Regions from separate parts of the Lysinibacillus sp. RC46 genome, predicted to be linked through region 1. Evidence: riboswitches for the same ligand, from Rfam matches in the RefSeq annotation. Region 1 holds a riboswitch; each other region holds the start of a gene.
The links. A riboswitch is a leader RNA that binds a small molecule or an ion and turns the genes downstream of it on or off. The one in region 1 is predicted to bind S-adenosylmethionine.

Region 2: linked by a shared signal. The riboswitch ahead of ABH966_RS26650 (MetQ/NlpA family ABC transporter substrate-binding protein) and the one ahead of metK (methionine adenosyltransferase) in region 1 are both predicted to bind S-adenosylmethionine.
Region 3: linked by a shared signal. The riboswitch ahead of metA (homoserine O-acetyltransferase MetA) and the one ahead of metK (methionine adenosyltransferase) in region 1 are both predicted to bind S-adenosylmethionine.
Region 4: linked by a shared signal. The riboswitch ahead of ABH966_RS22725 (O-acetylhomoserine aminocarboxypropyltransferase/cysteine synthase family protein) and the one ahead of metK (methionine adenosyltransferase) in region 1 are both predicted to bind S-adenosylmethionine.

The regions. Positions count from the first base shown of each region.
Region 1 covers NZ_JBGCCF010000030.1:27,217-35,772, reverse strand. Annotated here, with positions in the region: gene ABH966_RS21530 (alpha/beta hydrolase family protein) at 1-242, shown strand, start outside; gene ABH966_RS21525 (MBL fold metallo-hydrolase) at 272-1,276, shown strand; gene ABH966_RS21520 (alpha/beta hydrolase) at 1,478-2,434, opposite strand; gene pckA (phosphoenolpyruvate carboxykinase (ATP)) at 3,051-4,637, opposite strand; SAM riboswitch class I at 5,410-5,529, shown strand; gene metK (methionine adenosyltransferase) at 5,890-7,086, shown strand; gene ABH966_RS21505 (gamma carbonic anhydrase) at 7,245-7,763, opposite strand; gene ABH966_RS21500 (alpha/beta hydrolase) at 7,900-8,556, shown strand, end outside.
Region 2 covers NZ_JBGCCF010000062.1:396-7,549, forward strand. Annotated here, with positions in the region: gene ABH966_RS26635 (carbon-nitrogen family hydrolase) at 1-548, opposite strand, end outside; gene ABH966_RS26640 (PhzF family phenazine biosynthesis protein) at 631-1,425, opposite strand; gene ABH966_RS26645 (pyridoxal phosphate-dependent aminotransferase) at 1,533-2,702, shown strand; SAM riboswitch class I at 2,890-2,994, shown strand; gene ABH966_RS26650 (MetQ/NlpA family ABC transporter substrate-binding protein) at 3,085-3,918, shown strand; gene ABH966_RS26655 (methionine ABC transporter ATP-binding protein) at 4,024-5,049, shown strand; gene ABH966_RS26660 (methionine ABC transporter permease) at 5,042-5,713, shown strand; gene ABH966_RS26665 (alpha-hydroxy acid oxidase) at 5,727-6,887, shown strand; partial or broken gene ABH966_RS26670 (hypothetical protein) at 7,017-7,154, shown strand, end outside.
Region 3 covers NZ_JBGCCF010000004.1:163,176-171,731, forward strand. Annotated here, with positions in the region: gene ABH966_RS05585 (hypothetical protein) at 1-147, shown strand, start outside; gene ABH966_RS05590 (endospore germination permease) at 185-1,879, shown strand; gene ABH966_RS05595 (endospore germination permease) at 2,106-3,986, shown strand; gene metA (homoserine O-acetyltransferase MetA) at 4,062-4,997, opposite strand; SAM riboswitch class I at 5,148-5,258, opposite strand; gene ABH966_RS05605 (YfzA family protein) at 5,415-5,714, opposite strand; gene ABH966_RS05610 (nucleotide excision repair endonuclease) at 6,272-6,643, shown strand; gene ABH966_RS05615 (TrmB family transcriptional regulator) at 6,717-7,499, opposite strand; gene ABH966_RS05620 (TSUP family transporter) at 7,623-8,405, shown strand.
Region 4 covers NZ_JBGCCF010000034.1:44,684-53,239, forward strand. Annotated here, with positions in the region: gene ABH966_RS22715 (homoserine dehydrogenase) at 1-479, opposite strand, end outside; gene ABH966_RS22720 (hypothetical protein) at 1,276-1,662, opposite strand; gene ABH966_RS22725 (O-acetylhomoserine aminocarboxypropyltransferase/cysteine synthase family protein) at 2,057-3,358, opposite strand; SAM riboswitch class I at 3,476-3,589, opposite strand; gene ABH966_RS22730 (glycerol-3-phosphate acyltransferase) at 3,848-4,480, shown strand; gene ABH966_RS22735 (DASS family sodium-coupled anion symporter) at 4,667-6,148, shown strand; gene ABH966_RS22740 (succinyl-CoA:acetate CoA-transferase ScpC) at 6,320-7,840, opposite strand; gene chrR (class II chromate reductase ChrR) at 8,125-8,556, shown strand, end outside.

The DNA.
Region 1 (8,556 bases):
ATGCTTATGATGCTCGAACACCACTTTTCGAGATAGAGCACATTACGGCTCCAGTACTTATTATTCATGGCTATCGTGATGAAAATGTAGATATTGAACATGCGAGACAATTAGAATTTTATTTAAAGGATGCTAATAAAAGATATGATACATGGTATGATCTTCGTTATGCTCATCAGTATCCACCGGCCAAAAATAGAGAAACAGTACATGCACTTTGCGAGTGGATGAAACGTCAATAAAACATTATGTTTTGAGAGGAGAGTATTGTTTGAAATACATAATAAGTAAAAGACGCAAGATTATTGTAGGATTAGTATTTAAGATAATCGCTTCTACTTTTGTTTATTATAAGTTTTTAACACCTTCAGCAGATGTTCAACAATACAAGGAATATTACGCTTCGAAAACAAAGCAAAAAGCATTAAAACAAGGTCAGATAAAGGTCACGTTTTTAGGAACATCATCTTTATTATTTGATGATGGCAACACACAATTATTGATTGATGGTTTTATTTCTAGACCGCCCTTATTAAAAATATTGCCTTTCAGTACTGTAAAAACTGATGCAGATGCTGTAAATAAAGCCTTAGAAAAAATAGGAATTGATAATAATAAGCTTCAGGGATTATTTATTGCTCACACACATTATGATCATGCGTTAGATTTAGCTTATATCGCTAAACAAACTGGTACACATGTATATGGTTCAGAATCAGCAATTAATATAGGACTTGGTAATGGTATAAATATGAAACAGATGTCTGTATATGAAGTAAATAAGGCTATGCAGTTTGGTGATTTTAGTGTCACTGTCCTTCGATCAAAACATTCACCAACCTTTGACGAAGGAGAAAAAATTAAAGAACCACTTAAACAACCAGCAAAAGCTCTAGATTATCATGAAGATTCTTCATACGATTTCGTAATTACGCATCATAATAAAACGTTCTTTGTTAAGCCAAGTGCTAACTATATAGATGGGGCATTAGATGACATTCGAGCTGATGTATTATTTTTAGGAATTGGAGTATTAGGGGCTCAGGATCAAGATTTTCAAAACATGTATTATGAGCAAACCGTGCGGAAAGTACAACCTAAACTTATTATTCCAATACATTGGGACAATTTCAACAAACCTTTAACAGATACTCTGGAAGCATTGCCTAAATTTGCAGATAACACCAAAAAAGGATTTGATTTTATCATTCAGAGGACAAAAGCAGATAAAATTGATTTACAAATACTTCAAGGTTTCCAAAGCATTTATTTCTAAAAGTTGCAGGGGAATGGATACAAATTTCAGATTTAGAGAGTTTACTCCGTTTTGATTAACACTTTTTCAAAAAGGAGTTTTTTTATTCGAAGACTGTTCAGGTAGACTGAAGAATCGCTCGGGCCAGGTGAAAACTGCTCAGGTAGACAAAAAACGTTCAGGTGCTTTATGGCTGGCACCTGAACGGTAGAAAAAAGACATTTAGTCTATATATTTTGCTAAAAAGTTATTAATAGTTTTCCAATAAGCGTCTCCAGCAACGCTTTCTGCACCGCTATGTCCGGCACCTTCAACTATAAATTTCTCCTTCGGTACATTGGCAGCCTCATATACTTCATCTAGCATATCAGATGGAACAAATGTATCATTACTTCCGTGAATGAATAGCATCGGTGTTTTCGATTTCGCTACTTGCTTGACGCTATTAGCTTCACCAAGCGTATAGTCAGCTTTTAACTTCGTTACAATTGAAGAAAACTGCATAATGGGAAATTCAGGTAAATTAAAGATTGCTTGCAATTGATAGGAGAATTCATCCCAAACTGAGGAATAACCACAATCCTCAATAATAGCCTTAACATTGCCAGGTAGATCCTCTCCTGAGGCCATCATCACTGTAGCACCTCCCATGGAAACACCATACAAAACAATTTCAGCGTTTTTATCAGAACTGATAACATTATTAATCCAAGAGACTACATCAAGTCGATCATGCCAACCCATACCGATATAGTCACCCTCACTTTTTCCATGAGCCCTTGCATCAGGTACGATAACATTGTAGCCTGTATCATAAAAATGCTTAGCATACTTTGTCATTTGTGAGCCATCAGATGAATATCCATGGAAAACAATTGCCCATTTATTTGTGTTGTTTGTATTTTTAAGTGTATAGGCATGTAATTTTAAATCATCGAAAGACTGTATATAAGAGTCCTTGTAATTTTCTTTAAACCACTTTTCGCTCTCTTCTTTTTCTTTAATATCCTTAGGACTGACAACAATAGAATTTTGTGGAGCATTAAACACATCTGATTTATCAGTATTAGGATTTAAGGCGAAGTTATAAAAATAATTCCCTGCAAAAAATCCAGCCACAACAAACAATACTAATAGCAGACTGACAATGGTAATAATCACTTTATATTTTCTTTTCATATATATCCCCCTAAAACTACTATTATGAATTATACACAAAGTTACTAATATGAAAAATAGAATTCTATAAAATAGGGGAGATAAAAAAGGGAACGACTCTAATCGTTCCCTTTGCATGTTGTTAAAATACATGAAATTAAGGTGTCTTAAAGTATGGCTCTTCGGCAAAACGAGGGAGTTGATTTCCGTTCCGACTGAGCGCTTTGCCGCTGACGCTTCGCTTTCGCACAGAAATAAAACATTTGCCGCTGACGCTTCGCTTTCGCGCAGAGCAGAGCTTCCTGGGGGCGTCCGATGAGCCGCTGCTCGCTCCAGGGTCTCGGGCCAACACGAGGTTGGTCACGAAGGCGTTATCACAGGACGTGATGATTTTAGCCTTCGTTCCTCTAATACTGATTCCCAAGGAGTCGCCCAGTCTCCACTCCAATCAATCACTCCACTCGGCATGTATCTTCTGGCGTGCCACTTTAATTTATGGTGATAAAACGATACTGTTCTGTGTGCGAGTAACCTAGAATGGAAATCACCCTCATTTAAAGGGCTAGTATATTCACAAATATTTTCTCTTTCAACACAAAAAAGGGAACGACTGAAATCGTTCCCTTTGCTTAATGAATTATTTTAATGGACCGCCAAGTTTAGTGATAGCTTCAGAAACATTTGAGAATTTCTTGAAGTTTTCGTTGAATAAACCAGCAAGTTCAGAAGCTTTTTTATCATAAGCAGCTTTATCTGCCCATGCATCACGAGGATTAAGCACTTCAGTTGGTACACCTTCAATAGAAGTTGGAATGTTTAAACCGAATACTGAATCTTGAATTGTTTCAACATTAGCTAATTTGCCGTCAATTGCAGCACGTACCATTGTACGAGTGTAAGAAAGCTTCATACGGCTACCAGTTCCGTATTCGCCACCAGTCCAACCAGTGTTCACTAAGTATACTTGTGCACCGTGCTCGTCAATTTTTTGACCTAACATTTCAGCATAAACTGTTGCTGGAAGTGGAAGGAATGGAGAACCGAAGCAAGTTGAGAATACTGGTTCTGGCTCCGTTACACCACGTTCTGTACCAGCAAGTTTAGATGTGAAACCGCTTAGGAAGTGGTACATTGCTTGCTCTTTTGTTAATTTACTGATTGGAGGTAATACACCAAATGCATCAGCTGTTAAGAAGATGATTGTTTTTGGGTGACCTGCAACAGATGGATCAACAATATTTTCAATGTATTGAATTGGATAAGCTACACGCGTATTTTCTGTTAATGAACCATCATCATAGTCACAAACTCGAGTTTCTGGATCAACAGCTACGTTTTCTAGTACAGAACCGAAGCGGATTGCGTTGTAGATTTCTGGTTCTTTTTCAGCAGAAAGGTTAATTGTTTTTGCATAGCAACCGCCCTCAATGTTGAATACACCGTTATCAGACCAACCATGTTCATCGTCACCGATAAGCTTACGATCAGGATCAGCTGATAAAGTTGTTTTACCAGTACCAGATAAACCGAAGAATAATGCAACATCACCAGCTTCACCAACGTTTGCTGAGCAATGCATTGAAAGGATGCCTTGTTGTGGTAACAAGTAGTTCATAATACCAAAAATAGATTTTTTGATTTCACCAGCGTATTCAGTACCACCGATTAGGATAATTTTCTTTTCAAGTGATACAATGATGAATGTTTCAGAAGCAGTGCCATCAATAGCAGGATCTGCTTTAAAGTTAGGAGCTGAAATAACTGTGAAGTCAGCAACATGAGAAGCTAATTCTTCTTTAGTTGGACGGATAAATAATTGATGGGCGAAAAGATTGTGCCAAGCATATTCATTGATTACTTGGATGCTTAATTGCGAATCTTTGTCAGCACCAGCAAAGCCTTTGAATACGAATAATTCGTCACGTTCTTTTAAATATTTTACTACTTTTACATATAAGTTATCGAACACTTCAGAAGAAATTGGTCGGTTAACTTTGCCCCAGTCAATTTTATCCTTTGTGCTATCTTCTTCTACCGTATATTTATCTTTAGGTGAACGACCAGTGTATTTGCCAGTTTCTGCACGAACTGCGCCATCTACTGTTAACATAGCTTCACCACGAGAAGTAGCCTTTTCAGCTAATTGTGGTACTGAAAGTTGAACATTAATGTTACCGCCGCTTAATAATTCCTTCAGTTCGTTTGCAATTTCTACTGAATTCATCGATTAAATACCATCCTTTTTTATAGTATTCCCTAGAGTTTGAGGGAGATTTTCTTAATTTCAAAAATAGTATAACACAATTGCTTAAATAATCTATACTAATTCAGAAATTATTTTTCAGATTTTATTACTTTTCAAGAAAACGACAAAAAGTAAATTGATTTGTTTTGATAATGCTTTTTACCCTATTTATAATAAGTGATCACACATTCACTTTCGACACAGCAAAAATTGTGTTTGGAAGCTTTGGGCTAACATGGGGTTCGCACAGGATGTGAAGTTTTAGCTTGCTTTTTATTAGTTGGAGCTTGTCTTCGACTGAAAAGGGGCTACAATCATATTCATCCACCACATGTTCTGTAGCTAACGCTTTGCTTTTGCTACAAAATGTGCTGTAAAGGGTTACACATATGTTAACACATGATGTAAGGTGGAGAGTAGGGATTATTTTGTTTTAAATTACAGTATAATCCAAATTTGTTTCTATATAAATCCCATACTTTCTTTATAAGAATACAATCAATTATGTCTTGGCATAATTGTAACTGTCGCTTTACTTTCGCTACAGATAAACAATGCGTCCGGAATCTGCTTTGTGCTTGGGCCTGACAATGTTTTTTGCGCGAAAGTGTAGCGTCAGCAAAGGGTTTTAGTCTGTGCGAAAGCGAAGCGACAGCAACAGCAACAGCACGATGTTGGACACCCGCTGAAAGAAGTTAAAAATATTTGACAATGTTCGACCTTTTACGTATTATGAGATATTGAACGGATACTCTTATCCCGAGCTGGTGGAGGGTCAGGCCCTGTGAAACCCGGCAACCTGCATGAACTATTTCACGACATGCGCTGGTGCCAATCTGATGCAAGGGGAAACTCCCTTGAACGATAAGAGTGAAAGGTTACGAAGTCATTATTCCTTTCCTCATGTTAAGTAAGCGTGAGAAAAGGATTTTTTTATTGTTAAAAACGAATTAAAGGTAAGTATACAGTCCTTTCCTTATTATAATGACGGATCTTTCAAAAATCCTCGTGTTAAAAGCAGCAGCTGTTTATTTGTGCGGAAGCGTAGTGACAGCAACAACTGTTTTACTGTGCGAAAGTGCAATGACAGCAACAAATGTTTACTGTGCGAAAGTGCAACGACAGCAACAACGGCTTGAGAGTTCAATCCTTAGGGGCGAACTTGACATGGGTAATGAGTACCGTATTAATTCGCAAATATTATTTGTAAAAGTAATAGGAGGAAAATCAAATGACAAACCGTCGACTGTTTACATCAGAAAGTGTAACAGAAGGACATCCAGACAAAATTTGTGACCAAATCTCGGATGCCATTTTAGATGCTATTTTAGCAGAAGATCCAAACGCGCGTGTAGCGTGTGAAACAACAGTAACAACAGGCTTAGCATTAGTAGCAGGAGAAATTACTACTTCTACTTATGTAGATATTAAAGGTATCGTTCGTGATACTGTAGCAGAAATCGGTTATACACGTGGGAAATACGGCTTTGATGCTGAAAACCTAGCAGTTCTTGTTGCTATTGGCGAGCAATCACCTGATATTGCTCAAGGTGTTGACCAAGCATTAGAGGCGCGTGAAGGCTCTATGACAGACGCTGACATTGAAGCAATTGGCGCAGGTGACCAAGGTTTAATGTTCGGTTATGCATGTAACGAAACGCCAGAGCTTATGCCATTACCAATTAGTTTAGCGCATAAATTAGCTCGTCGTTTAACGGAAGTACGTAAATCTGGTGAACTAGCATATTTACGTCCAGATGGAAAAACGCAAGTAACGGTTGAATATGATGAAAACAATGTACCAGTACGCGTTGATACGATTGTAATTTCAACACAGCATGATGAAGAAGCTACACTTGAGCAAATTCAAGCAGACTTAAAAGAATTCGTTATTGCTCCAGTTGTTCCAAGTGAATTACTAGATGCCGATACTAAATATTTCATCAACCCAACTGGCCGATTCGTAATTGGTGGTCCTAAAGGGGATGCTGGTCTAACTGGACGTAAAATCATCGTTGATACATACGGTGGCTATGCACGTCATGGTGGAGGTGCTTTCTCAGGTAAGGACGCAACTAAGGTAGACCGTTCAGCGGCATATGCAGCACGCTATGTGGCAAAAAATATCGTAGCAGCTGGTTTAGCTGATCGAGCTGAAGTACAACTAGCTTATGCGATTGGTGTTGCTCAACCTGTATCTATTGCAGTTGATACATTTGGAACAGGAAAAGTTACGGAAAGTGAAATTGTAAAATGGGTACGCGAGCTATTCGATCTACGCCCAGCGGGGATTATTAAAATGCTAAACCTTCGTCGTCCTATTTATAAGCAAACTGCCGCATATGGCCACTTCGGTCGTACAGATTTAAATGTACCTTGGGAACAAACAGACAAAGCTGACGCATTAAAAGAAAAAGCAGGTTTATAAACTATTCAGCTAAAGCAATGAAGTAGCTGGGGAAATATTTTAAAATACTATTACAGAAAGGGGCTTAACATTAATTTAGCCCCTTTCGCTGTTTTTTAACGAAAAAAATAAGCTCCTATATTGCTCGGTTGCCCAAGCAATCGTGGAGCTGCTTTACATTAATTTTTTGGTTGAAGAGATTTATAGTATTGACCCTTTTCTACATATTCACGTATGATGCGTTCCATATCTTCTTTATCTTCATCGTTTAATTCTCTTACAACCTTTGCAGGACGGCCTAGTGCTAAACTATTTGGAGGAATGACTTTGCCTGGAGGTACTAGACTACCCGCCCCAATGAATGCACCCTCTCCAATCTCCGCTCCGTCTAATACTATAGAGCCCATACCTATTAAGGCTTTTTTTCGAATCGTACAACTATGTAAAGTTACTTGATGTCCAACTGTTACTTCATCTTCAATAATTAGTGGATATTTGGGGCTTTGATGTAAGCAACAGAGGTCTTGAATACTAACTCTTTTTCCTATAATTGTTGGTGATACATCTCCTCGAATAACTGTGTTAAACCAAATTGTTGTTTCAGCACCTATTGTAACGTCGCCGGTAACGGTTGCATAATCAGCAATAAAAACAGAAGGGTCAATATTGGGTTTTTTACCTTTAAATAGATAGATCATGAGGATCGCCTCTTTTCTTTCTTTGATGTAATATTATCGTATCAAATACGCAACTTGATGGAAATATAAAATTAAAATGATCAAGATATTACGATATAATCATTGTGTAATTATTTTTTTAGGAGGACTATGTGAAATGTGGAAATGGGAAGCTGATGGACAAGCAAAGGCTGTGGTTGCTATTCTTCATGGTGCATATGAAAATCACCGTTGGTATGCATGGCTTATAGAAAAACTTAGATTGGAAGGCTTCCACATAGTCATGGGGGATTTACCTAATCATGGAGTAAATGTAGGATATTCAAGTGTTCACGATGAGGATTTTAAAGAATACAACAAATATACAAGGCATTTAATCGAGAATGCTTTTTCGTATAATTTACCTGTCTTTTTAATAGGACATGGACTTGGTGCGACTCTATTACTACATACCATGCAAAAAAGAAAATATGAATGTGCAGGAATTATTTTAACTTCACCTTGGCTTCATTTAAATCTATTGCCAGGTAAACTATCAAATGCTTTAACTAGTTTAAGTGCCCTGACTGCCAATGTGAAGCTGACCCATGAAATTACATTAGAATCACTAACGCGCAGTATAGAAGGTAGAGATGAGATGAAGGATGAGGTTCCTTTTTCATCCGTTGTTTCAGTGAAATGGTATCGCGAGCTACAACAAATGATGCGCAATTTAGTGTTATTGCCGAAGGCTGAATTCCCTAATATGCCTATGTTAGTTATGACAGCTGAAAAAGATAATATTACTGAAACCAAACAAACACGGAATTGGCTT
Region 2 (7,154 bases), on a different contig from region 1:
TGCAACAATGTTTTCCAATGATCGATACGCGGTGTCGGCCATTGCGCCGGTACGAACAAGACCTTTGCACCTTCTAAGGCGTGAGCACGTAGCCATTCTGGGAAGCGAATATCGTAGCAAATCACGCCTGCAGCCTCGATTTCTCCAAGTGCATAGCGATTCATCTCATCCCCAGCTTCTAAATATAAATGCTCGTCCATCAAACGGAAAAGATGTGCCTTGTTATATTCACCTACTAACTCACCATTTTTATCAAACGTATACATCGTGTTGTAAAATTTATCGCCCTTCTTCGTTGAAACAGAGCCACCAACAATATGTACGCCAAGCTCTTTCGCTAGGTTTGATAAAAATGCTTTCGAACGATCTCCATCCACATCTGCAAGCTCTGATAATTTTTCAAGAGCATAGCCTGAATTCCACATTTCTGGTAGTACAATAATTTCTGCACCTTTTTTTGCCGCTTCACGAATCTTGTCCTCAGCGCGAGCAAAATTTTCTTCTACTTTGCCAAAACCTACGTTTAATTGGATACAACCAATTTTCATTGCTATTCCTCCTCTAGACAGTACTGTTCTGTATTTATACTACAATAAATCAACCTTACTTCCATGGTTTAAGCTCAAATATTTAGATTAATATTTCACCACTCAATACTTGAACAGCCGAACCCGCAATTGCCACATCTTTTATTTTTGGTGTAACGTACAATAATCCACCACGTTTTGAAAGCTGTTTGCTAACGATACTTTCTTTTGATAATTTTTCACACCAGTAAGGTCCTAGCGCACCATGAGTGGAACCATTTACATGATCCTCATCAATGCCTTGTGCTGGAGAAAAGAATCTTGAGACAATATCAATCCCCTCATCTTTAGAACGGCTTGTAATACAAACACCACGTACCGGGAACTGTTTCATCGCACGAAAATCAGCTTTAAAGTCTGCAATATACTCTTCGTGACTTAGCTCCACTATATAATCCAATTCTGTTTTCCCTACATATGTTGGTTTCACACCAAGCCATTCCTCAAGCTCCAAAGGACATTCAATCTCTTCTAACTGGTACTTCTTAATTGTTATTTCAACTAGTTCATTCAACCAATTTGCTTGTAAAGGACCGCTTACAGTCTGGAATGTAAGCGAAGAATTGACGGGTACAATTCCTTGTTTCCAAAGTAAAAAAGCGCTAGCGATTGTTCCATGTCCACAAATCGGTATTTCCTTTGCTGGCGTAAACCATCTAAGAAAAAAATCATGATCCTTCTTTTGGACAAAAGCTGTTGTTGGTACGGGTATCTCCTGAGCAATTTTCTGCATGGTCGACTCAGGTATTGGTGAATCAAGTAAACAGACTGCTGCGGGATTTCCCTTATAAAGTTCTGTAGTAAAAGCATTGACGATAAAATACGAGACTTTATTCAATTTTCCTCACCTCATATACTATTGGGCTCTAGACAATTACTAAAAAAAGTAATATTATGTGCATCATATCTTTAATAATTATTATATTCTGAAAAAGGTGGACATGCATGGAATTCTCAAAAAAACTACAGCTACTTCCAACTCAATTTTTTGCAGCACTTGTGCAAAAAGTAAACGCTGCTCTTGCTGAAGGGCGTGATGTTATTAATCTTGGTCAAGGTAATCCAGATCAACCCACTCCTCCACATATTATTAAAGCATTGCAGGAGGCGGCAGAAAATCCTCAAAATCATAAATACTCTCCATTTCATGGCATAGCAGAATTACGCCAAGCAGCTGCAAGTTTCTACAAACGCGAATACAATGTTGACATTGATCCTGACACAGAAGTAGCTATTCTCGGTGGTACGAAAATTGGTCTTGTTGAGTTACCGTTAGCCGTTTTAAACCCTGGTGATACTATGCTATTACCCGATCCTGGATATCCAGATTACTTATCAGGTGTCGTATTAGGCGATGTTAATTTTGAAGTTATGCCTCTTTTTGCAGAAAATAATTTTCTGCCTGATTATAATGCTTTATCCGATGCAGTAAAAGAAAAGGCGAAGATGCTTTACTTGAATTACCCGAATAACCCAACTGGCGGTACTGCAACACTTGAATTTTTCGAGGAAACAGTACGCTTTGCAAAAGAGCACAATATTATCGTAGCACATGATTTTGCCTACGGGGCGATTGGATTTGACGGCAATAAACCTATCAGCTTCCTGCAAGCTGACGGTGCAAAAGATGTCGGTATCGAAATGTATACATTATCCAAAACGTATAATATGGCAGGCTGGCGCATTGGTTTTGCAGTTGGTAACCCTGATATTGTTGCAGCCATTAACCTTATTCAAGATCATCTATTTTGTAGTCAATTCCCTGCCGTGCAACAAGCCGCGGCAGTTGCACTTACTGCTTCCCAGAGTTGCGTGGATAAGCTAAGTGCGACTTATGAGCGTCGACGAAACGTACTGATCGAAGAAGCTCAGCGAATTGGTTGGCAAGTAACAGCACCGAGAGGCTCTTTCTTTGCATGGCTCCCTGTTCCATTAGGTTTTACGAGTGAACAATTTGCCGATTTATTGCTCGACAAAGCTGATATCGCAGTAGCTGCAGGCAATGGCTTCGGTCAATATGGTGAAGGCTATGTGCGGGTTGGCTTACTTGTTAGCGAAGACCGCTTACGTGAAGCGATCAGTAGAATTGAAAAATTAAACTTATTTAACTCATGAAGTAGACTCTACCCGAAAAACTGTTCCATTAGCTCAAACTTGCTATGGGAACAGTTTTGTCTCTTTCTTGCGGATTCTTTCGCAACTAAATATTATAACAAAATAAAAAATTTTAAAAATTCAATTGACTTACTATATCCTATAATTTATATTAGTTCTATCGGATTTACAAAAAAATATTATAAATCTCTTATCAAGAGTAGCTGAGGGACTGGCCCTATGAAGCTCGGCAACCTCCTTTTTTAAGGAAGGTGCTAAATCCTGCAAACGATCATCGTTTGAAAGATAAGAGAGGACACTTTTTTATGAGCCTCTCTTAATTTTTTTAAGAGAGTTTTTTTTATTTTCAAAAACCGATAAAAAAACTTTGGAGGTATGTTTCATGAAAAAGAAAAATAAAATTTTATTAGGTTTAGCAAGTCTCACATTAGTAGCAGCATTAGTAGGCTGTGGTACTAAAGAAAATAGTAAGGATAGTCAAAGTAAGGCTATTAATGAAAATAAGATTGTAGTAGGTGTAACTTCTGGTCCACACGAACAAATTGCTGAGGTTGTAGCAAAAGTTGCCAAAGAAAATGGCTTAGAGGTAGAAGTAAAATCTTTCTCTGATTATGTTTTACCAAATACATCGTTAGCAGAGGGCGATCTTGATGTAAACAGTTATCAACACAAGCCATTCCTCGAGACATTTAACAAAGATCACAATACAGATTTAGTGCCAGTTGGAAAAACAATTTTAAATCCTCTAGGCATATACTCTGAGAAATATAAATCATTTGATGACGTTCCTGATGGTGCAACGTTCGGATTACCAAATGATCCAACAAACGGGGCTCGTGCTCTATTTGTCCTTCAAGAGGCGGGCTATATTAAATTAAAAGACGGTGCAGACTTAACAGCATCTATTCGCGATGTGGAAGAAAACAAAAAGAATTTGAAATTCATTGAATTAGAGGCTGCACAAATTCCAAAACAGCTTAGTGAAGTAGATGTAGCAGCTATTAATACAAACTTCGCTCTTGATGCTGGCATTAATCCTAAAAAAGACTCCATTCTTTTAGAATCTACGGACTCTCCATATGTGAATTACATTGTAGTACGTGCCGAAAACAAAGATGACCCAACGATCAAAAAATTTGTTGAAGCTTATCAATCTGATGAGGTACGCAATTTTATTGAAAAAGAATTCCAAGGCTCTGTAATTCCAAGCTGGTAAGTGACGATTAAGGACCATTCATAAAATCAAGAATCTGCGGGACTCCTACAGGAAAGCTAGCAGATTCTTGATTTATAGAAGGACTAAGAAAGGAGATATCACCGTATGATTCAACTAGAAAATATAACAAAAGAATTTAAAACTAAAAATGGTATCGTCAAAGCAGTAGATGGTATTAACTTGCATGTCAAAAAAGGTGAAATTCATGGGGTTATTGGCTACAGTGGTGCAGGAAAAAGTACTCTTATTCGCTGTGTCAATTTATTAGAACGTCCAACAACAGGAAAGGTATTAATCGATCATGTAGATATTACTTCCCTTTCTCTAAACGACCTTCGCAAAACTCGTCAAAAAATCGGGATGATATTCCAGCATTTTAACCTTTTAAAAACAGCGACTGTTTACAACAATATCTCGGTACCATTAAAGCTTCTAGGCTATAACGACTCCGAAGTGAAAAAACGCGTTGCAAAATATGCAGAAATTGTTGGCCTAACAGAGAAATTAGATAGCTATCCTAGCCAGCTTTCAGGTGGTCAAAAGCAACGTGTCGCTATTGCACGTGCCCTTGCCCAAGAGCCTGAGATTTTGCTCAGTGATGAAGCGACAAGTGCACTCGACCCCGAAACAACTGACGCCATTCTTGAGCTTCTCTTGAAAATTAATCGCGAGCTAGGCATCACTATTTTACTCATTACACATGAAATGAATGTTATTCAAAAAATTTGCGACGATGTATCTGTTCTTGAATCAGGGGCGGTTGTGGAATACGGCTCTGCTATAGACCTATTTTCAAAGCCTCAGCATCCAACGACACGAAAGTTTTTAAATACCATTTCTCAACGTAATTTATCCCCTTCCCTTATCGAGCAATTAAATGTTTCAGGAAGTGTTATTCGTTTAACATTCCTTGGTGAAAGTACAGGGAAACCATTACTAGCAGAAGTGAGTAAAGTTTATGATGTTCAACCGAATATTTTAACCGCCAATATCATTGAATTAAAAAACGGCATTGTCGGTAATATTGTCGTGCATCTACACGGTGAAGCACATATCGTAGAAAAAGCACTTAAGTATTTTACAGAAAACGGAGTAAGCGTTGAGGAATTAGGAGGCGAATTAAATGAATAGCATTCAAAGCTTCTTTGCAGATTGGTCAGATGTTATTGGGAAATCCATTATCGAAACCTTCCAAATGGTCGGGATTTCATTATTTTTCTCTATTTTAATAGGGATCCCATTAGGGCTTTTAATTGTTTTAACTCGCCCAGGACAATCGTTTGAAAATAAATTTCTCTATCAATTTTTCAATTTATTTATTAATATTATCCGCTCTGTACCGTTCATTATTTTACTATTCTTCATTTTACCGTTTACGAAGCTAATCGTCGGCACAACTATTGGTGTAAAAGGTGTTATTGTACCGCTTGTTGTTTATACAACGCCTTATATTGCGCGACTTATGGAAACTGCACTTTTAGAAGTTGATCCGGGTGTTGTGGAAGCTTATACAGCAATGGGTATTAAACGTCGTCATATTATTTGGAATGTCTTATTACGAGAGGCGCGCCCATCCATTATTTTAGGTTTAACGATTGCCACAATCGGTCTTATAGGAGCAACAGCAATGGCAGGAATGGTTGGTGCTGGTGGTCTAGGTGATCTCGCATACCGTTACGGTCATTTACGCTATGAGGTCGATGTAATGTATGCGACAGTGTTTATCTTAATCATTCTTGTTCAGATTATTCAATCAATAGGTAACCGCTTTGCTGCGAAGTTAAAAAAAGATTAGTAGGAGGATTATGATGACAAAGACAACACATAGCGATCTACTATTAAAAAATATTAATGCACAAGCCCCCTTTCCTATTTGCTTTGCAGATTTAGAAAAGGCAGTTGCAGAAAAAATGGAAGCTGGTCCGTTTGGTTACATCCGTTCAGGCGCTGGCGGTGAGCAAACATTAAGGAATAACCGTACAGCCTTTGAAAAATACTCTATTATTCCACGCTTTTTACAGGATGTTTCAAGTATTGATACATCAATTGAACTGTTCGGAAAAGTACACCCAACTCCGTTCTTATTTGCTCCTGTTGGCATGAACAGAATGGCGCATGACGAAGGAGAGCTAGCCGTAGCACGTGCAGCTGATCAATTAAAAATCCCTTATATTCAAAGCACAGTTTCAAGCTACGCACTCGAGGATGTGGCACAAACAGCTCCCACTGCTACTAAATGGTTTCAATTATATTGGTCAACAAATGAGGAAATTGCCTATAGTATGGCCGCTCGAGCCGAGGCTGCCGGTTTTGAGGCTATCGTTTTAACTGTAGATACAGTCATGCTTGGCTGGCGTGAAGAAGATGTTCGCAATCAATTTTCACCATTAAAGCTTGGGTATGCACGAGGAAACTATATGAATGACCCTATTTTTACTGCTTCCTTACCAGATGATTCATTTGAGTCATATGTACAAGGCGTGTTGCAAAATATATTCCATCCAACATTAAATTGGGACAATGTACGTGAATTAAAGCGCCGTTCGAATCTCCCTATTTTGTTAAAGGGAATCTTACATCCTGAAGACGCAAAACTAGCTATAGAAAACGGCATTGACGGAATTATCGTATCCAACCATGGTGGCCGCCAATTGGATGGCGTAATTGGTTCACTTGATGCACTTCCTGGCATTGTGAAAGCTGTAAATGGGCAAATTCCTGTTATTTTAGATAGCGGTGTATATCGTGGTATGGATGCTCTTAAAGCACTCGCTTTAGGAGCAGATGCAGTTGCCATCGGTCGCCCCTTCGTCTACGGACTTGCATTAGCAGGACAGCAAGGAGTCGAAAAAGTAATGACGAATTTATATGATGAATTAAAAGTTTCAATCGCATTAGCGGGGGCAACATCTATAAAAGGACTTCGCGATATCACATTGGTGAAAAAAGATGGAGTCAATAGTAAATGAATTAATACTGATGAACGCTAAAAGCAGCGTAAGAGTCGTTCACTCAAAATAAAGCGGTCCTGCATTTCGAGGTGGCGATCCGTCGCTTCGAGTGTTTTATCCGGCATTTCGGGGCGGCTTTCCGTCGCTTTGACGTTTCTATCCGTCTCTTCCGGGGGTTCTTTCCGTCACTTTGTCGTTTCTATCCGTCTCTTCGAGGGTTCTTTCCGTCACTTTGGCTCTTCTTTCCATCACTCTGTCGGGGCTATCCATGATTTTGGCTGTTCT
Region 3 (8,556 bases), on a different contig from region 1:
ACGATTGTTATTTTTTCGATTTTTTTATTGATCGGCGCTGCATTAAATATTGGGGTCTCATTAAGAATCAAAATTCCAAGCCCACTTGATTTGATTACCTTTATTTTTTCACCTATTAAAGAGTTAATCGTCTCCCTGATAAAATAAGAGGGAACTTTATGTTAAGAGAAGGGGTTTCGTTCATATGGAAAAAGAAATAATTAGTTCAAGACAATTTATGATCATTACCCTTCTCTTTTCAATTGGGACAGCCATTTTAATTCTCCCTGCTAGTGTAACAATCGAAGCAAAGCAAGATGCATGGATTGCAGCTATCATTGGTGTCGTTTTAAGTTTACCCTTAATAAAGCTTTTCGTTACTCTAGGAAAACGGACACCTACCCTTACATTTATAGAGGCTAATGAAAAGATACTAGGTCGTTTTTTCGGAAAATTAACTTCGATTGGCTTTATTCTTATAGCCCTTCTTTCTGCAGGTGAATTATTATATTTCATTGGAATTTTCATGAAAACGGAAATCATGCCAGAAACACCTACGATGGCCTTTGCATTTCTGTTCAGTATTATCATTATTTATGCTGCATTTCTCGGAATTGAAGTTTTTGCCCGTTCTGCAGAAATACTATTTCCTGTATTTATTTTAATTTTTATTTTCTTTGTAATTTGTATTTCACCATCCATCAAGATTGAAAATTTACAGCCAATATTGGAAACGCCAAAAAAATCAATATTCTTTAGTATGATTCGATTTATAAGTCTTTTTTCATTCCCACTTGTCATATTATTAATGATTTTCCCTTCTGCAGTTAACGTCCAAAAATCTGCACAAAAAGGCTTTTACATTGGTTCAATTATTGGAGGGATTGTCTTAGTTACTATCATTACACTGTCTATCCTTGTCCTAGGTCCGGCAAATACAGCAGCTAGGACATTTCCAAGCTATTCATTAGCTCAAAGAATTTCAATCGGGAATTTTTTGCAGCGTATTGAAGTTATTATGGCAACCATGTGGATTATTTCAATTTATATTAGAACTTTTATGTACTTTTACGCTGCGGTCGTCGGCATCGCACAAATATGTAAAATTAACAATCATCGACCGCTCATTTTTCCATTCGGAATGATTATCCTTGGACTTTCACAAATTGTTCATCCTAATATCATTCATTCAGATATTTACAATAGAGACACATGGCCTATATTTTCCTTCGTTTTCATGGTTTTTTTACCATTAGTTTTATTAATTGTCGCGAAGATTCGCAAAATTAACGGTAATCAAGGAAATAATACGAAAAGTAATTGTAGTACACAGAATGAAAGTGGTAGTAATAACGGAAATGCTACACAAGGTGCAAGTAGCAATAATAACGATACTTCTTCACAGAGTAATAGTACTAGCAATGGCGGAAATGATACACAAGGTGAAAGTAGTAATAATAACGATACTTCTTCACAGAGTAATAGTACTAGCAATGGCGGAAATGATACACAAGGTGAAAGTAGCAATAATAACGATACTTCTTCACAGAATAATAGTACTAGCAATGGCGGAAATGATACACAAGGTGCAGGTAGCAATAATAACTATACTTCTTCACAGAGTAATAGTACTAGCAATGGCGGAAATGATACACAAGGTGAAAGTAGTAGTAATAACGATACTTCTTCACAGAGTAATAGTACTAGCAATGGCGAAAATGCTACACAAGGTGAAAGTAGTAGTAATAACGTTAATTGTACTCAAAATGAAAGTAGCAGTAATAGTGAAAATCCTTCACCGAGCAAAAGTGATAACGCTTCAAGCAATACTACACAGAATGATAGCGATACCGGGAATACTCCAAACAGTGATAAAAATAAAGATTCTCCAGAAAGTTAACAGCATAGCAAAAAAAGGAATCAAACGAATGATTCCAAAATTTTTAAAAATAAAGAAACAAAAACAATTGTTATTTTTTCGATTTTTTTATTGATCGTCGCTGCATTAAATATTGAGGTCCATTAAGGATCAAAATTCCAAGCCCATTTCACCAATTAAAGATTTAATTGTCTCCTTGATAAAATAATAAGGAACTTTATGTTAAGAGAAAAGGGGTAGCGTTCATATGGAAAAAGAAATAATTAGCTCAAGACAATTTATGATCATTACCCTTCTCTCTTCAATTGGGACAGCTATTTTAATTAGCCCTGCTAGTGTAACAAGTGAAGCGAAACAAGATGCCTGGATTGCAGCGATTATTAGTGTCGTTCTAAGTTTACTCTTAATAAAGCTTTTCGTTACTGTAGGAAAACGGACACCTACCCTTACATTTGTAGAGGCTAATGAAAAGATATTAGGTCGTTTTTTCGGAAAAATAACTTCGATTGGCTTTATTATTCTATCCTTTCTTTCTGCTGGTGAATTATTATATTTCATTGGCATTTTCATGAAAACAGAAATTATGCCAGAAACACCTATGATGGCCTTTGCTTTTCTGTTCAGTATTATCATTATTTATGCAGCATTTCTAGGAATTGAAGTTTTTGCCCGTTCTGCAGAAATACTATTCGCAATGTTTATTTTAATTTTTATTTTTTTTGTAGTTTGTATTTCACCATCCGTCCATATGGAAAATCTACAGCCAATAATGGAAGTACCAGCAAAATCATTATTCTTTAGTATTATTCGATTAATGAGTATTTTTTCATTGCCACTTGTCATATTGTTAATGATTTTTCCTTCTTCTGTTAACGTCCATGAATCAGCCCAAAAAGGTTTTTACATTGGCACAATTCTTGGAGGGATTGTCTTAATTGCTATCATCACACTGGCTATCCTTGTCCTAGGTCCAACAAATACTGCTTCTAGGACATTTCCTAGCTATTCATTAGCCCAAAGAATTTCAATCGGGAATTTTTTGCAGCGTATTGAAGTTATTATGGCAGCAATGTGGATAATATCAATTTATATTAAAACTTTTATGTTTTTTTACGCTGGGGTCATCGGCATCGCACAAATATGTAAAATTAACAATCATCGACCGCTCATTTTTCCATTCGGAATGATTATCCTTGGACTTTCACAAATTGTTCATCCTAGTATCATTCATTCAGAAATTTACAATAAAGAAACCTGGCCTATTTTTTCCTTTATTTTCGCTATCTTATTACCATTAGTTTTACTACTTGTCGCGAAGATTCGCAAAATCAACGGTAATAATACAAAAAGTAATTGTAGTACACAGAATGAAAATGGTAGTAATAACGGTAATGCTACTCAAGGTGCAGGTAATACTAATAACGATAATTCTTCACAGAGTGATAGCAGTAGCAATGCTGGAAATGATACACAAGGTGAAAGTAGTAGTAATAACGGTAATTCTACTCAAAATGATAGTAGCAACAATGGCGGAAACTCTTTACAGAGTGAAAGTAATAGTAATGACGAAAACTCTACTCAGGGTAATAGTAGCAACAATGGCGGGAATTCTTCTCAAAGTGGAAGTAGCAGTAATGGTGGAAATGCTACACAAAGTGAAAGTAGCAATAATGCCGGTAATACTACTCAAAATGAAAGTAGTAGTAATAACGATAATTCTACTCAAAACGAAAGTAGCAACAATGACGGAAATGCTACTCAAAGTACAAGTATTAGTAATAACGATAATTCTACTCAAAGTGATAGTAGTAGCAATGCCGGTAATACTACTCAAAATGAATGTAGTAATAATAACGATAATTCTACTCAAAGTGCAAGTAACAATGGCGGAAAAGCTACACAAAAAAGTAATAGTAATACTGATAATTGTGCTCAAAATGAAAGTAGTAGCAATGCCGGTAATACTACTCAAAATGAAAGTAGTAGTAATAACGATAATTCTACTCAAAGTGCAAGTAACAGCGAAAATCCTTCGCAGAGTGATAGTAGCAACAATACTACACAGAATGATAGCGATACCGGCAATACTCCAAGCAGTGATAGAAATAAAAATTCATCAGAAAATTAACAGCATAATGGCGTGAAAAAATGATGACCCTGAAATATCAAAGTCATCATTTTTCTTTATTGTAATTGAGCGGTTTTAAATATGATATTCAATCTGATCGACAAAATCCCATTCGTATGGTGTTTCTTGGTAAACATAGTAGTTCAACCAATTCGAGAATAATAAATGTGTATGGGCGCGCCAAGTATTAATCGGTTCATTTGCAGGATTATCATGTGGGAAATAATTTACTGGTACATCAATATCTAATCCTTTCGCAACATCACGACTATACTCATCAGCTAAAGTTGTTGCATCATATTCAAGATGACCAGTAATCATAATGTTTTTATTATCCTTAGATTGCACAATGAAAACACCAGCATCTTCAGAATAAGATAGTAATCGTAAATCGGGATGGCTAAGTACTTCATCAATTGATACGGATGTATAACGTGAATGTGGTGCAGTAAATGAATCACTAAAGCCACGTACTAAGTCCACTGTTAAATCCGTAATAACATGCGAATATACACCTGAGCATTTAGCAGGCAGCCCAATTTTACCAATACCGTAATGATGATATAACGCTGCCTGTGCACCCCAACATATATGTAAAACCGATGTTACGTTTGTCTTGGACCAATCCATAATTTCAGAAATTTCCTGCCAGTAGTTCACTTCTTCAAATTCCATTTTTTCTACTGGTGCACCCGTAATAATCATGCCATCATAGCGGCGATGACGAATTTGATTGAAAGTCGTGTAAAATAACTGTAAATGTGATTTACTAACATTTTTTGATTCATGCGTAGCTGTATTTAAAAATGTAATATTCACTTGTAATGGTGTATTCCCCAATAAACGAAGTAATTGCAGTTCTGTTTTTTCTTTTTCTGGCATTAAGTTTAAAATTAATATATTTAACGGACGAACTTGTTGAGTTTTCGCTCTGTCCTCTTCCATTACGAAGATTTTTTCCTCACGTAAATGTTCTCCAGCTGGTAAGTTTTTCGGAATATTAATTGGCATCTTGCATTCCCCTCTCTAGTTAAAATCAATTGGGCCTTAGTCTCCATGCACAGGCCCTGTTCAAAACTCATTAAGTCTTCTTTTTCGATGAAATTAAAAAATCCTCCTCATTCCATTTGAGATAGAATGAGAAGGATTTTTCCACGTTCACTCTTATCTCTCAAAGGACAAATCCTTTGCTGGAATTAGCACCTTTCTAACTTTCGTTAGAGGTTGCTGAAGCGTCATCGGGCCAAATCCCTCAACTTCTCATGATAAGATTATTTAATTAAAAAGAATTGTAACATGAACAATTAAGAATATCAATAATACATAGAATATTTTGTTATTAATCATGCATGTCATTATGTTTTTAGGGAAATTATAGTTTAGTTATTTATCTTTACACCCTAGTGATACTTTTGCTATAGTCTTTACTTATGTAGACCTTGGTGAAAAAACACTTTTTATCGCCTCTATTATTCCAAACACAAGAAAGATGCCAAAAAAGATAGTAAGTAAATTGAAATTTGGTGTTTCATAAAAAGTAAACCACTCTTTGAAAATTGAAGATTCCGTAATTCTTCCAATAAACGTTCCGCCAATATCTCTATAATTAGGTATCCATCCTGTTGCTTCACACGTAATAAAGATTATCTGTGACAATAAAAATACACCAATAGAAGACACCCAAGTTTTTTTCAAAAATGGAATTGGATTTTTTTGTTTATTAGCCAAGTTATATCCCCCCTCTAATTGTTATACGTAAAATTCAGGAATAAATTTCAAAATTAAACATATATTCTCTTTTTTAGATAATCCTATCAATTATATTTGTCGATGAACGGCTTAATCATGTATTTGTAACTATTGATACTTGCTTGAGTCGTATTGTTGAATTTTCTGTCTGCAATAAAATCATCATAAGCAAACTTTAACAGCATAAAAAAATACACCTCTCCTCATCTAAATTAATAGACAATAAGAAGTGTATTATTAATAACAAATAAACTTTAATCTACCCAACATCTTATCATGTACTTCAAACCCTTGGTACGACTGGGTTTCTAAAACAATCCCTCAATTTCTCATGATGAGATTATTTAATTAAAAAGAATTGTAACATGAACAATTAAGAATATCAATAATACATAGAATATTTTGTTATTAACCATGCATGTCATTATGTAATTTGTTTAACACTAATCTTGAATGTTTACATTCATTATTTGATGGTAAACATGCTGTACTTATGTTAACATATACCTTTAGTAACAGAGAGGAACGTGAATACTTTGATTAAAATTGAATTTCCAAAACCAGATTTAGTAATTCGCCAACGCGAACAAGATTTAAAGCCAGGTGATGTACCAATCACACCGTACCATGGTTTTATTGATTTCCATAAAATCACACGTGAAAACGGTGGTATTTTCTTATTCTACAATGAAGAGAACGAACTATTATTTGTCGGTAAAGCACGTAAAATTCGTCAACGTATTAAAAAGCATTTCGAGGACAATGTGTCACCGATGAAAAATCACCGTAATGAAATTTTCAAAATTGAAGTGTATGAAGTGGAAGATCCAATGGAACGTGAAATTTACGAAACATACGCGATCAATTCATTCCGCGCTAAATACAATGTTGATAAAGTATTTTATTAATATTTAACGAAAAAAAGAATCTGCTCGCCTTCTGTAATGTACATGACGGCTTGCAGATTCTTTTTCAATACTTTCATTCTAAGAAAAATGCTTTACGTTCTTTAGTAATCCATTCCTCAAGCTCCGTATCATCGCGCTTTAAAAGGCGATTAATAAGCACGTCATGCCATATATAATCCTCTAATAAATATATATGAACAGGATCATTGGTAATAAAAGCCGTTTCCTGATTTGACGGAGAGTGACCATAAATCATTTGCTTGCCATCTACCGATAAAATAAACCAATGAGGTGTAGACGCATTCCTCGTATAGCGAGTGATACGGTGTTGGTCAATAGAAGCTAAATGGTCCTCCACATACAAGGTAATTCCATGAACAGGGATATGTTTCGCTATCTCATGTATATCTTCCCGCAATTCTTCATACATATCTTCCCACATTGATAATATGACTTTTTTCTCCGCCTTTTTTAATAAAGACTGACAATAATTAACGATTGCCTCTTTGCCTTTTAATGTGACAACCTTATGCTCCGCTTCCTGCTCTTTTACCTCTAATTTTTCTAATTGATCACTAATCGATGTGAAATTTGACTGCCAACGTTGTTGAATTTGTTGTAAAAACACAGCGACAGGAATGGAAGAGTATGTCGTTTGATCTGCCGTTTCTTCTTTCAATACTAACCCTTTTTCAACAAGTACATCAAGTATGTCGTATATTCTTGCACGAGGGATACCGGAGTTTTTACTTACTTGATAGGCACTAACATGACTATTTTGGACAAGTGCAGTATAGGCCTTTGCTTCATATTCTGTGAATCCCAATTCTTTTAATTGGGCGATTAATAATTCCATCGAATCCCTCCATTACCTCTATTATAAGATAAGCCTATGAAGATAAGCCAACGAAAAAATTAGTCTTTACAGCCTCGCGAAATTTAGTTACTATTTCAGTAGTAACTATTGAGAGGTGCACACATGCTATTTGAATTAGATGTAAATGTAGTCATATTATTAATATCTTTTGGATTTTTAGCCGCCTTTGTGGATGCGGTCGTTGGAGGTGGAGGCTTAATTGCTTTACCTGCCCTTATGTTTGCTGGTTTAAATCCAGCAGCAGCCGTAGCAACCAATAAACTTGCCGGCACTATGGGTTCTTTGACATCAACCATTTCTTTTTATCGTTCTGGTCAGCTAGAAATTCGGTCAGTTATCAAATACTTTCCCCTAGCCTTTATAGGATCACTTTTTGGGGCTTGGACTGTCCATTTAATCAATCCTGAATTACTAAAACCACTCATGCTCATAATGCTTGCTGCTGTTGCAGTCTATACCATCTTTAAAAAAGATTGGGGTTCAGTAGCTGCAGTCAAAAATTTAAAGTTTACACACTTAGTTTTATTCATGCTGTTGTTATTTACAATTGGTTTTTATGATGGGTTTCTTGGTCCAGGAACTGGCTCATTTTTAATTTTTAGCTTTTTATTAGTCGGCTTCGATTTCTTAAAGGCAGCAGGAAATGCCAAATTTTTAAACTTAGCAAGTAATTTTGCGGGTCTTTTAATGTTCGCTTACTTAGGTCAGATTCATTATGTCTATGGTTTACTAATGGGCATAGCTCAAATTGCCGGTGCACTTGTAGGCTCACGTATGGCGATTAAAAAAGGTAGCGGCTTTGTTCGCGTATTATTTATTATCGTAACGATTACTTTGTTAACTAAAAATGCTTATGATTACATAAAAAACGCCGTAGATATCTAGCTCTACGGCGTTTTAGCTTTCTATGGGCATTCCACCCTTCATATCGGAGAGGCTATCCGTCGTTTCAGTTGTTCTATCCGTCACTTTGGAGGTTCTTTCCGTTCGCTTCAAGTTCTTTCCGTCGCTTCAGGGGTTTTATCCGTCACTTCTA
Region 4 (8,556 bases), on a different contig from region 1:
GTCCCATTTAAAACACCCTGAATACGACTAACCTCATTGACAAGCAAAATGTTTTTCATCGTTTTAATAACTGGTACACCGCCAGCGGTCGTTGCTTCAAATCCTACAAAAACACCATTCGCTTTTGCAAGATCCTGTAACTCCAAGCCTCGTTTTGCAAACATTACTTTGTTAGCTGTGATGACATGACATTTATGTTCAACAGCGCGCTTTAAATAAGTAAAAGCTGGCTCCTCATTGACGATTGCCTCAAAAACAACCTGCATACCTGGTTCTGCTAAGACTTCATCCATACTAGTTGTCATTAAATGCGCGGTACCTGGTACACGTTCACGGCTAGTGTCTGTAACTAAAATTTTTGCTACTTCTAGCTCAATTCCTAATTTATTTTTAAGCTCTTCACGCTTTTCGTTTAATATATGGTAAATTCCTTGACCTACCGTTCCAAATCCTAATATAGCTGCCTTTATAGTTGCCATTCCTATTCCCTCCAACTTACATTCCGCAGTTTCATTATATTTATTTCGTCTCAGCTTAATTCTTACAGATTTTGAATTGTGTGCCGACTATACAAAGCAGGTCAGTTTGCCGTGTTTCTAACACTTCGTCTTCAAACAGATATTTAGTCATGGCGTTTCACTTTCGCTACAAAAAACATTCTGAATGAAGATACACTGTGAAACAAACAAATTCAAATAATTCAAAAATCAACTTAAAGAAAATTGTAACGTAAATACATACATTGCACAAGAAAAATCTTTCTAGGATGGACATTTGTTTCCTGTAGACGTGCAAAGGAAATCGTTTTCATCCCTTTTATTATATGATTTTTCACTTAAATCTATAATGATTGAACAAATATTGACGTTTCTTTACCAATTATGCCTCGGCATAATTGCGTCCGGAATCGGCTTTGTGCTTAGGCCTGCGTGATGCAGGTCAGTTAGCCGTTATCGCATGGATGCGATGATTTTAGGCTAACATCCTATGTGAGCTCTTTCCGATTCCGTGACATCCGCCGGAGGCTTTGGGCCAACTTGATGTCGTTGCCACAGGACGTGGCGTTCTTAGACTGAGTTCCTCTATTTCAGTGGATGTTTACTGAAAGAAGAAAATAAATGCCTTTCTTCTATTATATATATGTATGTAAAGACATTCATAAAAATTGTTCTTTTGAAATATATTAATAAAATTTTTTCTGTATATCTTCATCATCTAATTTAAAAAGCTCATTCCCTGTAGCAGCAGAGAATGAGCCAAATATATGAGGGATAATTAACTAGCTTTGGCTAGCAATTTATAACGATATTGTGTTAAAGCTTGTTGCACCAGTCTTATTTCCTCCTGCGTAAAATTTGGTATTGCATACGTACGTTCAACTAATTGGAATGTGCCGTATTTTAAATAATACTCTGTCGCAGGTAGAGGAATATGATTTGCTCCATAGCTTTCATAAGCTTCGAAAACTTCTTTTACTGTATAGCCTTCCTCTTTGACATAAACCATTTCCTTAAAAGCAGAATGTCCAAAGATCTCTTGCCATTTACGCTCAACTGACACAAGTATGTTTTGAATGGACATGTTGTTCACAAACACATGACCTTCATTTAATTCATAAATAAGATAAGATGCAATGTTTTGCGCACTATACACATTTCCCATTTAAAACACTCCTTTATCATCAGTTTTGTAGATAAGAGTAGCTACTGGCTGAGTAACTACTCCTCTTCATATATTCAAAAGTGGGGGAGCACTTATGAAACTAAATTAGTTTGAGCATTAATTGAAAACACTTTACCGATCAACAAGTCGGCGCTTTAAATTGGTTCTAGGTTGGTAGCCCTTCGAACACTTTTCTTATTTCCTAGTATAAAACAAGGATTTAACCAAGTCAACAATACTTATAAAATTACTAGGTATTAATTTTAAACCATTTCATTACTCTCACCAAATGAGGGGAGCGGATGATGTAGCAACGTTTGACGCATTACCAAATGAGGCCTATCGAATGAGAAAATACGTAAACGCTACAACATTAGCCAATGTATTTTATTTATTAAGCTTCTACTTCTTGTTGTGAAGCTGTTACTTGTTCAATAGCTTGTTCTAAATCTGCAATGATGTCCTCTACTGCCTCTAAACCGATTGATAAGCGAATGAGCGACTCGGTTACGCCAGTTTGGATTAGCTCTTCAGCAGATAGTTGCTGATGTGTAGTAGATGCTGGATGAATAATTAATGATTTAGCATCCCCTACATTTGCTACGTGTGAGAATAATTTCACACTATCGATTAATTTACGCCCTGCTTCACGTCCACCTTTAATGCCAAATGTAAGCACAGAACCGAAGCCATTTCTTAAATATTTTTTAGCTAAATTATGGGTAGGGAAATCTTCTAAGCCGTTGTAATTTACATATTCCACAGATGGGTGGTTTCGTAAATATTCAGCTACTGCTAATGCATTTTCATTGTGTTTAGGAATACGCAAATGAAGCGTTTCTAAACCTTGTAATAAATTAAATGCCGCATCAGCACTTAATGTTGGTCCAAAGTCACGTAGCAGTTGCACACGCAGTTTTGTGGCGAATGCTGCATCTGCTGTGTCAATACCATAACGCAAACCGTGATAAGAAGCATCTGGCTCAGTAAAGCCTGGGAAACGTCCACGAGTCCAATCGAACTTCCCTGCATCTACTACAACGCCACCTAAAGTTGTTCCATGACCACCAATCCATTTCGTTGCAGAATGAACAACGATATCTGCACCGTAGTCAATTGGTGTAGAGCCATATGGTGAAGCAAATGTGCTATCAATAATTAATGGCAAGCCGTTTTCATGTGCTATATTTGCTACTGCTTCAATATCTAGTACCTTTAAACTTGGGTTACCGTAAACTTCAGCGAACACGGCCTTTGTTTTATCAGTAATAGCAGCTTTGAAATTTTCTGGATTTGTTTCATCTACAAAAATCGTTTTAATACCGTAGTTTGGTAGTGTGTTAGCGAATAAATTATAAGTACCTCCGTATAAAGAGCTACCTGCAACAATTTCATCGCCTGCCCCTGCAAGATTTAAAATGGAAAACGCGATTGCTGCTGCACCAGATGAAAGTGCTACTGCTGCTGTACCGCCTTCTAATAAAGCGACGCGTTTTTCAAAAACATCTACAGTTGGGTTTGTAATACGAGTGTAAATATTACCAGCTTCCTCTAAGGCAAAAAGACGTTGCGCATGAGCAGTGTCTTTAAAAACGAAAGCCGTTGAGCGATATACGGGTACTGTACGAGATCCTGTTACCGGGTCTGGCTCTTGGCCACCGTGTAACAGCAATGTTTCTGGTTTAAATTTTGTCATTGTATACCTCCAAATGGTTATTTTTTTACGATGGTACCGGAGATGAGGAGGATTTTTTCAGTAGAAAACAAAAACCCTCTTCAGCTAAGAAGAGGGTTGCGGTTGCAAGTTTTCCTCCCCTTATCTGCCAGATCCAAGTAAGAATCTGTAGGAATTAGCACCTTAGCAAGTTCGTCACTTACTGGTTGCCGGGCATCATAGGGCCTATCCCTCCGCCGCTCTTGATAAGAGTATGAGATTCAATTTCCATCGTTGTTACAAAGTATAAACATAGACTTTTTCTCTGTCAATACTAAAATTTTATTTTTTCCGAAACTTCTGTCTGCTTCTTTACGTAATCCAAACACATACACTATTTTAGATATTTATTGTTTTGGTCACCAAAGCATGGACTGATTTCCGTTTCGGCTGGGCGTTTCCTAGGGGCTTCGGGCTAACACAATGTTAGAACTTTTGTGATGAACCCATTATTTGGAAAGGAGAATTTTTATGATAAAAGCCGTTATTATTTTTCTTCTTGTTGGTTATTTGATTGGCTGTATTCACGGCTCTAAAGTTGCTCAGTTTTTATCAGGGGTAGATTTAAAAATGGCCGGTCATGGCAATGCAGGTGCCTCTAATGCAACACTTTCCCTTGGCTGGAAATACGGCATATTAGTTGCACTGATCGATATCGGTAAAGGCGTTGCAGCTATAATCGGTGCACATGTTTATTTAGCAGATATAACACAATTAACAGAAGTACAAGTTTGGCTCTTCATCTATATCGTAGCTTCCGGTGTCATTCTAGGTCATAATTTCCCATTTTATATGGGCTTCAATGGCGGTAAAGGAACTGCTTCAATCATAGGAATATTACTTGCGATTGATTGGAAAATTGGCTTGTTTGCACTCATTTTATTTGTTATTTTATCTTTCGTGACGAACTATTTAATTGTCGGTGTACTTGAATTTTATCTCGTTTTTTGTACAGCCACTTATTTATGGATTCCTGGAGTTGGCCCAACGATTTTAGCCCTATTACTTTTTGGTATAGCCATCATTTTGCATATCGAAAATATTAAGCGATTGATGCTAGGAACTGAGCCTAAAGTAACTTCAGCATTCAAAAAGAAAAAATAAAATCTTTTGGATATTTTTGTCTTTTCTTTGACCGTATATTTTCTCGCAACTGCCCATTATCGCTATAAATAGAGGGTATTTCACATACTAGTTTTTTTACAATAATTAGACAAATTAACTTTCTTAATAAAGCATTTTACTAGCCGATGTGAAAATTACAGTCATGTTTAAGAAAGGATGAAAAGTATGTCTACTTCTGAACAAGCAAAACAGAAACGTAATTTGAAACCACTCTGGATTGGATTAGCCTTCGCTTCATTAATCATCATTACTTTTTTACCTAACAACGGCGATTTACCTGTAGCCGGACAACGAGCTTTGGCTATTTTAGCTTTCGCGGTCATCCTATGGGTTACAGAAGCAGTATCCTATCCCGTTAGCTCTGCCATGATTATTGCTCTCGTTACAATCTTACTAGGGCTAGCTCCGTCAATGGAAGATCCAACGAGAGCGTTAGGAACATCGGATGCATTAAAGTTAGCATTAAGCGGATTTAGTAATTCTGCAGTTGCACTAGTAGCCGCAGCTCTTTTCCTAGCGGCAGCCATGCAAATTACGAATTTACATAAACGTCTTGCGCTTTGGATACTTTCACTAGTTGGGACAAAAACGAAAGCCATTGTATTCGGTGCTATTTTAGTATCTATTGCACTCGCATTCTTTGTCCCTTCTGCTACTGCACGTGCAGGCGCAGTTGTACCAATACTACTCGGAATGGTAGCAGCATTTGGTTTACCACGTGATAGTCGACTTGCTGCTTTACTAGTCATTACTTCTGTACAAGCTGTTTCCATTTGGAACATCGGTATTAAAACGGCAGCAGCTCAAAATATGGTCGCTTTAAATTTCATCAAAGAACAATTCGGTGTAGATATTTCTTGGGGTGCTTGGTTACTTTACGCTGCCCCCTTCTCAATCATCATGTCAGTGGCTCTATTTTTCATTATGATTACACTAATTAAACCTGAAACAAGTAATATTGAAGGTGGTAAAGAAGTAATCAAAAAACAGCTTGCGGAACTTGGTCCATTAAAAGCTCCCGAAATTCGATTAATCATCACATCGGTAGTTTTACTATTTTTCTGGGCAGCAGAGGGTAAACTCCACCCATTCGATACGACAACCGTCACAATCGTTGCAATCGCCATTTTATTAATGCCAAAAATCGGAGTCTATTCGTGGAAGCAAGTTGAGCCTCATATTCCTTGGGGAACAATTATCGTCTTTGCAGTAGGAATTATGCTAGGAACAGTCTTGCTTAATACTAAAGGTGCATCGTGGTTATCAGATAAGGTATTCGGTTCACTCGGTTTAGATTCTATGCCAATTCTTGCAACAATTGCGCTTGTCACTTTATTTAATATTCTTATTCATTTAGGCTTTGCGAGTGCAACAAGCTTAGCATCTGCACTTATACCAGTATTTATCGTTTTAGCCTCAACATTAACGGCTAATGTCGATCAGGTTGGTTTCGTTATCGTGCAACAATTCGTTATTAGCTTTGGCTTCCTCTTACCTATTAGTGCACCGCAAAATATGCTTGCCTATGGTACAGGAGCCTTTACAACAAAGGATTTCTTAAAATCTGGTATTCCATTAACGATTATTGGATACATCCTAGTTCTTCTATTCTCCGCAACATATTGGAAATGGATTGGCTTATTGTAAAAAGCAGCTAGGGTTTTCTTTGGACACCTGAGCACTTGAGAGGGTTACCTGATCACTTACCGGGGTTACCGATCACTTCGCGGGGCTACCTAAGCTTTCGGGACAACATTAATAACAATCAAAAGCCTTGAAGGAACAGGTCAACTGTCCTTCAAGGCTTTTATTACTTTATTATTTCAATAAAGCAGGGTTCTTCATCGTACCATTTTTTGCGTAATTCACATGCCAGGAAAGCGCTTTTTCTAGTTCGTGTGGCGTATGGTGCCCACCTGTTGCTTCATTGGCATCGTTAAAATACTTCCATAATTGCTCACGATATTCCGGGTGTGCACAGTGATCGATAATGAGCCCAACCCGTTCTTTTGGAGCCAGCCCACGTAAGTCTGCTACTCCCTGCTCTGTTACGATAACGTCTACATCATGCTCTGTATGGTCTACATGCGATACCATTGGAACGATACTAGAAATATTTCCGCCTTTCGCGTAAGATTTTGTGACGAAAATACCTAATCGTGCATTACGTGCAAAGTCTCCAGAGCCACCGATTCCATTCATCATTTTCGTGCCAGAAACATGCGTAGAATTCACATTCCCATAAATATCTACTTCGAGTGCTGTATTAACAGAAATTAACCCGAGTCGGCGAATAATTTCTGGTTGGTTTGAGATTTCTTGCGGACGTAATACTAGCTTATCTGCATACTTTTCAAAATCACCATAAACTCGGTTTCCTACTTCTTCGGAAAGGGTAATAGAAGTAGCAGATGCGAAGTTTACTTTTCCTGCATCAATTAATTCGAATACTGCATCTTGCAGTACTTCTGAATATACTTCTAAGTTCTCAAACTCAGAATCTCTAAAACCTAATAAAACGGCGTTTGCAACTGAGCCTACACCGGATTGAATTGGTCTTAAGCTTGTTGTTAAACGACCTACTTTAATTTCTTCTCGTAGGAAATTTAATAAATGATTGGCCATAATATCTGTTTCTTCATCTGCAGGAACAATCGTTGATGGCGCATCTAAAATATCTGAAATCACTATGCCCTTTACTTTATCTAAATCTAGTGGTATGCCAATTGCGCCAAGCCGATCGGATACATTTTGTAATGGAATTGGATCACGTTTTCCCTGTGGACCTGGTACAAAAATATCATGGACACCCTCTAATGCATCAAGCTGAGCTACGTTCAACTCAATGATTATTTGGTCTGCTTCTTGCACAAAAATCGGAGAGTTACCAACTGAAGTTGTAGGAATTAGTAAGCCGTCTTCTGTAATAGCAGCTGCTTCAATAATCGCAAAATCAATAGGACCAATAATGCCTTGACGTACTAACTCCGCATTATGTGAAAGATGAGCATCAACAAATGCGATTTCACCACTGTTGATTTTGTTACGAATACCAGCATCCGCTTGGAAAGGTCCACGTTTACGAATAACGCCAGCTTCCGCTAAGTATTGGTCAACCTCTGGACCAAGTGATGCACCTGTATACACATCTACCTGGAAGCTCTCTTTTTTAGCTTTCTCCACAAGTGCAAGAGGTACCACTTTAACATCACCAGCACGTGTAAACCCGCTCATTCCAAGTACCATACCATCTTTAATCCAAGATGCTGCTTCTTCTGCTGTTACAACCCTGCTCCGTAGCTGTTCATTACGAAGCTTTTTCGCCAACTTTTCTGCCATCCCTTATTCCTCCATCCGACTTTATTTTTATTCAACTAATTACTCGGTTTAATCCACTGGTATAGTCATCCAATTATTAGAAATCTAACCAAATAAACCGTCCATACATAATTTTAAACTATTTAGAATTTTTAATCTATAACTAACAAAATATTTTATTATACGAGAGATTTTATGCATTCGTAAATTATCTGAAAATAACTTCAACATCGAAAAAATTCGATTTTGAAGACGAAGCGTGATATGCTCTTGGTATATATAAAGGGAAAAAGGAGATTTTATAAATGGTTAAAGAACTATTACGGAACCACTCTTCGGTTCGTATTTATGATGGAAATCCGATTTCAAAAGAAATTATTGAAGAATTAATTGCTACTGCACAAATGGCTGCTACATCACATTTTGTACAAGCTTATAGTGTCATTTGGGTAACAGATGCCGAGAAAAAAGAAAAATTAGGATTGCTCTCTGGTAATCCTCGTCAATACGAAACTTCTGGCGGTGCCTTTGTCTTTTGTGTAGATTTCAAACGTCTTCAATCAGCAGGTAAATTAGAAGGTGTAGACATTGTAGCTGATTCGGCAGAAAACGTACTTGTTGGAGTAGCCGATGTATCATTATTCGCACAAAACTTTGTCGTTGCCGCAGAATCTATGGGATATGGAATTTGTTACATTGGAGGAGTGCGTAATAAGCTTGAAGAAATAAGCGAATTA